2 regions of the Pseudomonas sp. 5Vm1k genome follow, and region 2 is predicted to be linked to the other one. Evidence: predicted binding sites of a transcription regulator. Region 2 holds the regulator's gene; the other holds the start of a gene.
What was found. The regulator sigma-54, encoded in region 2, starts transcription at its own class of promoters, with help from an activator protein. The targets are predictions, from matches to a motif close to ANTGGCATNNANNTTGCTNT.

Region 1: the regulator sigma-54 is predicted to act here: its motif matches at 1,976-1,995, upstream of ACWIKB_RS12900 (circularly permuted type 2 ATP-grasp protein).

What each region holds. Positions count from the first base shown of each region.
Region 1 is NZ_JBSPCZ010000005.1:313,405-316,812, forward strand. Features, by position in the region: gene speE (polyamine aminopropyltransferase) at 1-551, shown strand, start outside; gene ACWIKB_RS12890 (hypothetical protein) at 774-1,007, shown strand; gene ACWIKB_RS12895 (ribonuclease E inhibitor RraB) at 1,222-1,563, shown strand; gene ACWIKB_RS12900 (circularly permuted type 2 ATP-grasp protein) at 2,027-3,408, shown strand, end outside.
Region 2 is NZ_JBSPCZ010000022.1:38,720-42,127, reverse strand. Features, by position in the region: gene lptB (LPS export ABC transporter ATP-binding protein) at 1-597, shown strand, start outside; gene ACWIKB_RS29060 (RNA polymerase factor sigma-54) at 961-2,454, shown strand; gene hpf (ribosome hibernation-promoting factor, HPF/YfiA family) at 2,528-2,836, shown strand; gene ptsN (PTS IIA-like nitrogen regulatory protein PtsN) at 2,849-3,313, shown strand; gene rapZ (RNase adapter RapZ) at 3,316-3,408, shown strand, end outside.

The sequences.
Region 1 (3,408 bases), on a different contig from region 2:
TCGAGATCGACGGCACCGTGGTCGACATGTGCAAAGAGTTCCTGCCGAACCACTCCAAGGGCGCGTACGAAGACCCACGGCTGAACCTGGTGATCGACGACGGCATGCGTTTCGTCGCCACCACCACCGAAAAATTCGACGTGATCATTTCCGACTCCACCGACCCGATCGGTCCGGGTGAAGTGCTGTTCTCGGAAAACTTCTACCAGGCTTGCCACCGCTGCCTGAACGAAGGCGGCATCCTGGTAACCCAGAACGGCACGCCGTTCATGCAACTGAGCGAAGTACAGACCACCGCCGGCCGCCTGCGCAGCCTGTTTCCGGACTGGCACTTCTATCAAGCCGCCGTGCCGACCTACATCGGCGGCGCGATGACTTTCGCCTGGGGCGCGACCAACACCGCGTATCGCAAGTTGTCCCGCGAAACCCTGCAACAGCGCTTCGCCGGCAGCGGCATCATCACCCGCTACTACAACCCGGAAATCCACATCGGCGCCTTCGCCATGCCGCAATACGTGCTGAACGCGATCAACAAGCCAAGCAACGACTAAAAGTTATCCACAACCTATTTGTGGGAGCGGGCTTGCTCGCGAAAGCGGTGTGTCAGTCAATATTAATGTCGACTGACACGACGCCTTCGCGAGCAAGCCCGCTCCCACAATGGGGCGTGGTGTTTTTTAGAGGGTGTATCAGGTAATTCGTTGGAACGATCAGTCAGGGCAAAAGTCCAGATGGTTGTAAGCCCATTTGCGGGTTTGATCGAGGAGGCACTGATGCAAAAGTGGAAAATCACTTTCGTGGATGATCACGGCGAAACGCTCGATGAAGTCTTTGAGTGCGACGAGTGCCCGGATAACGAGCACGCGGCCAAACTCATCAAGGCCCGGCTTCTGCCTGTTGCTGCCGAACTGGATCTGAACGATCTGGAAGGGCGAACCGCTGACGCCAGCGTAAAAAGTCTCAAGACCCAGAACAGCATTCAAATCCTCGGCATTACTCCCGTCTGAACCTCACCTGTCTCATTCATAACCAGGCCTTGGCAGCGGCTCCGACTTGGGGCTACTCTGCAAGCGAGATCAGCGAACGGATCGCTAAGGTCTGGTCTTGTCAGCTACATGCTTAAATCCCGGCGGCAACCTGGTTGCCGTATCGCCTCCACCAATCGGTTGCGGGCGCAGGGAGTACGGAAAGTCTATCCATATGGTTTTAGGAGGACGATTCATGAGCACAGCCTATCAAGAAGACATCAGTACCAGCGTACTGCGCCGCATGAAGGAAGGCGGTTTCGACTTTTCAAGATTCCATCCCATCGAGTTCTACGCGATTTTCCCGGACGAGGAGCGGGCACGCAGGGCGGCAGGTCATTTTTGTGGTGAATCCTTGAATGCCCAGATCAGCGTGCGCGACGACGGCGCGTGGCATCTGGAACTGAGCAAAGTGATGTACGCCACCTACGACGGCATCGGCGACTTTGAGCAGGACTTCGAGGCCGTGGTCGAACCTCTGGGCGGGATCATCGAAGGATGGGGCGTCAAACAGGAGGTACGAGGGCTACTCGCATAACACTATGAACAGCGACAACACCCAGCAACGGCTGACCTTCGGGTTGGCCGTTTTCGTTTGTGCGGTTTAAAAAAATAAAAGATCGCAGCCTCGTTTCACTCGACAGCTCCTACAGAGTGAAACGAGGCTGCGATCTTTTGATCTTCGCTTTTGATTCACAACATTTCAAAAACCCAAAAAAAAGCCGCCTAAACAGGCGGCCAAAGGGAAGTTCGAGAGGTTTTGCAACGAATGCGCGAATTATCCGCATCGGCTCCCGGGCAGTGAAATCAACTCTGACTATGCTGGTGATAGGCGACAACATTGCTTCGCAATGAAGCGGGGGCGATCAGGTTGGGGCGTTTGCCGCACAGGATTGGTGCGGTGCTTTTGGGGCGATTATCCAACTGATTGAAATCAAAGCGTTTATGCCGATGGCACGGGCCTTGCGAAGCCTAGATGTCCGGGTGACAAGGAGTACGGCATGATCCGCACCTATTTTGATGAGATGTACGATGCCGGCGGCCTGGTCCGCCCGCATTATCGGGAGTTTGCCCGTTGGCTGGCCGAAACGCCTGACGAGCTTTTGGCACAACGGCGACGCGAGGCCGATCTGTTGTTTCATCGTGCCGGCATAACATTCACGCTCTACGGTGATGAGCAGGGGACAGAGCGTCTGATTCCCTTCGACACCATTCCCCGCAGTATCCCCGCCAGCGAATGGCGGATCGTCGAACGCGGTTGTATCCAGCGGGTCAAGGCGTTGAACATGTTCCTCGCCGACCTCTATCACGAGCAGCGCATCATCAAGGCCGGCATCATCCCGGCCGAGCAAGTGCTGGCCAACGAGCAATACCAGTTGGCGATGCAAGGGCTGGACTTGCACCGGGATATTTATTCCCACATCTCCGGTGTCGATCTGGTGCGCGATGGCGACGGCACGTACTACGTGCTTGAAGACAATCTGCGGACACCGAGCGGCGTGAGCTACATGCTTGAAGACCGCAAGATGATGATGCGCCTGTTCCCAGAGTTGTTCGCGGCGCAGCGCATTGCCCCTATCGACCACTACCCGAACCTGTTACTCGACACCCTGAAAAGCTCCAGCCCGATCGATAACCCGAGCGTGGTGGTGCTGACCCCTGGGCGCTTCAACAGCGCGTTTTTCGAGCACGCCTTTCTGGCGCGGGAAATGGGTGTGGAACTGGTGGAAGGCGCGGACCTGTTCGTGCGCGACGACAAGGTGTTCATGCGCACCACGGACGGGCCGAAAGCCGTCGACGTGATCTACCGTCGCCTCGACGATGCGTTCCTCGATCCGCTGGCGTTCAACCCGGACTCGATGCTCGGTGTGCCAGGGCTGCTGTCGTCCTATCGCTCCGGCAACGTGGTGCTGGCGAATGCCATCGGCACCGGGGTAGCGGATGACAAGTCGGTGTATCCGTTCGTTACGGACATGATCCGTTTCTATCTGGATGAAGAACCGATCCTGAAGAACGTGCCGACGTTCCAGTGCCGCAACCCTTCGGAACTGTCCCACGTCCTGGCCAATCTCCCCGACCTGGTGGTCAAGGAAACCCAGGGCTCCGGCGGTTACGGAATGCTGGTGGGGCCGGCGGCGACAGCGGCGGAAATCGAGTCGTTCCGCGCGCGGATCAAAGCCAAGCCCCACGCGTATATCGCGCAACCGACGTTGTCCCTGTCGACCTGTCCGACCTTTGTCGAAAACGGCATCGCGCCACGCCACATCGACCTGCGTCCGTTTGTATTGTCTGGCCGCGAAACCCGGGTTGTGCCCGGCGGTTTGACCCGTGTTGCCCTGCGTGAAGGCTCCCTGGTGGTGAATTCCTCCCAGGGCGGCGGCAC
Region 2 (3,408 bases):
ACCTGCTTCTACATGATCGTCGGCCTGGTACAGGCCGATCAGGGTCGCGTCCTGATCGACGACCTGGACGTCAGCCACCAGCCGATGCACGGTCGTGCAAAGGCCGGTATCGGCTATCTTCCGCAAGAAGCGTCGATCTTCCGAAAACTGTCGGTGGCTGACAACATCATGGCCATCCTCGAGACCCGCAAGGAACTCGACAAGGCCGGTCGCCGCAAAGAGCTGGAAAGCCTGCTGCAGGAATTCCACATCAGCCATATTCGCGACAACCTCGGCATGAGCCTGTCCGGTGGCGAACGCCGCCGGGTGGAAATCGCCCGCGCACTGGCCACCAACCCGAAATTCATCCTGCTCGACGAACCTTTCGCCGGTGTAGACCCGATTTCGGTAGGCGACATCAAGCAGATCATCCATCACCTCAAGGCCAAGGGCATTGGCGTGTTGATCACTGACCACAACGTCCGTGAAACCCTGGATATCTGCGAAACCGCCTACATCGTCAACGACGGCCAACTGATCGCCGAAGGTGACTCTGCCACCATCCTGGCCAACGAACTGGTCAAGGAAGTGTATCTGGGCCATGAGTTCCGCCTGTAAGCACTGAGGTGCCTGGCTGGCCAACCGAGCGCTTGTCTCGATAAAAACTCAATAGGTTTTTATTGTTACGGCGCTCTAGGCAAACGCGACGCTTCAAAGATGTTCAGCTTTCAGCGAGGGCAACCTGTCAATAAAGCTTTATAGGTTTTTATTGTTACAGCGCTCTAGGCAAACGCGACGCTCCAAAGATGTTCAGCGTCAGCCAAGGGCAACCTGTCAATAAAGCTTTATAGGTTTTTATTGTTACAGCGCTCTAGGCAAACGCTGTGGTTTCGGGCATATAATTTGCTTAAGTTTGGCGCTCCGGCGCCCCTGTAGTGGATGGCGCATGTGCGCCGGCGAATAAGGTGTTAAGCCCCTGCCATGAAACCATCGCTAGTCTTGAGAATGGGCCAGCAGCTGACGATGACACCTCAGCTGCAACAGGCCATCCGCCTGCTCCAATTGTCGACCCTGGACCTGCAACAGGAAATCCAGGAGGCCCTGGAGTCCAATCCGATGCTCGAACGCCAGGAAGAAGGCGACGACTTCGATAACGCCGACCCCTTGGCCGACAAAGCCGAACAGCAACCCAACGCCGATGTTTCGGAACCCTCCTACCAGGAAACCGCCCCGACGGTGGATAACCTCGAGGAAGGCGACTGGAACGAGCGCATTCCCAACGAACTGCCCGTCGACACCGCGTGGGAAGACGTTTACCAGACCAGCGCCAGCAGCTTGCCGAGCAACGATGACGACGAGTGGGATTTCACCACCCGTACATCGGCCGGTGAAAGCCTGCAAAGCCACCTGCTCTGGCAACTGAACCTGGCACCGATGTCCGACACCGATCGCCTGATCGCCGTGACCCTGATCGATTGCATCAACAATCAGGGCTACCTGGACGAAACCCTCGAGGAAATCCTCGAAGCCTTCGATCCGGAACTGGACATCGAACTCGACGAAATTGAAGCCGTCCTGCACCGCATCCAGCAATTCGAACCAGCCGGCATCGGTGCCCGCAACCTGGGCGAATGCCTGTTGCTGCAATTGCGCCAACTGCCCGCCAAGACCCCTTGGCTGGCCGAGGCCAAGCGCCTGGTCAGCGATTACATCGACCTGCTCGGCAGTCGCGACTACAGCCAGTTGATGCGCCGCATGAAGCTCAAGGAAGATGAACTGCGCCAGGTGATCGAGCTGGTCCAGAGCCTGAACCCACGTCCGGGCTCGCAGATCGAGTCCAGCGAAGCCGAATACGTCGTTCCCGACGTGATCGTGCGCAAGGACAACGAGCGCTGGCTGGTGGAGTTGAACCAGGAGTCGGTGCCAAGACTGCGGGTCAATGCCCAGTACGCCGGCTTCGTACGCCGCGCCGACACCAGCGCCGACAACACCTTCATGCGCAATCAGTTGCAGGAAGCCCGCTGGTTCATCAAGAGCCTGCAAAGCCGCAACGAAACCCTGATGAAAGTAGCCACCCAGATCGTCGAGCATCAGCGCGGCTTCCTGGAGTACGGCGACGAAGCCATGAAACCGCTGGTCCTGCATGACATCGCCGAAGCGGTGGGCATGCACGAATCGACGATTTCACGGGTGACCACCCAAAAGTTCATGCATACCCCTCGGGGCATATATGAGCTGAAATACTTTTTCTCCAGTCATGTCAGCACCTCTGAAGGCGGTGAATGCTCGTCCACAGCGATTCGCGCGATCATCAAAAAACTGGTTGCCGCGGAAAATCAGAAAAAGCCGTTGAGTGACAGCAAGATCGCTGGTTTACTGGAGGCACAAGGCATTCAGGTGGCTCGCCGCACCGTCGCCAAGTACCGCGAGTCCTTAGGGATCGCGCCTTCGAGCGAACGCAAGCGGTTGATGTAAGCCACAGCACAGCGTTCCAGTGGCAGGTACCTTTACCTGCCGCTTTATGCACTGGCAACGAAGGAGAAGCTGTATGCAAGTCAACATCAGTGGACACCAACTGGAAGTGACCGAACCCCTGCGCGCCTACATCGGCGAAAAACTCGAACGATTAGAGCGGCATTTCGACAAGATCACCAACGTACAGGTGACGATGACGGTCGAGAAGCTGAAGCAGAAAATCGAAGCCACCCTGCATATTCCCGGCAGTGAAGTGGTCGCCAACGCGGAACATACCGATATGTACGCAGCGATCGACTCACTGACCGACAAGCTGGATAAACAACTCAAAAAGCATAAGGAAAAGACCCAGAGCCTCCTCCAGGGCGCGACCGGTCGTTAACACTCCCAACCCATGATCCGACTTGAAAACATCCTGACCCCCGGCCGTTCCCTCGTGAACGTGCCGGGCGGCAGTAAAAAGAAAGCCCTCGAGCAAATTGCCAACCTGATCGCCCGGGAAGTGCCGGATCTGGAGATGCAAGATGTCTTCGAGGCTCTGATTGCCCGTGAAAAACTCGGTTCCACCGGTTTTGGCAACGGCATCGCGATCCCCCACTGTCGCCTCAAGGGCTGCACCGCCCCCATCAGTGCCCTGATGCACCTTGATGCACCTATCGATTTCGACGCAATCGATGGCGCCCCGGTTGACCTGCTGTTTGTGCTGCTGGTCCCGGAAGCCGCCACCGATGCGCACCTGGAGTTGCTGCGCCAGATCGCCAGCATGCTTGACCGCAAGGACGTACGCGAAAAACTGCGTCATGCCCCGAGCAACGAAGCCTTGTATCAGGTTGTCCTGAGCGAGCAAAACGGTCACTAATCATGCGCTTGATCATCGTCAGTGGCCGTTCCGGCTCAGGTAAAAGTACCGCGCTCGATGTCCTTGAGGACAACGGCTACTACTGCATCGACAAC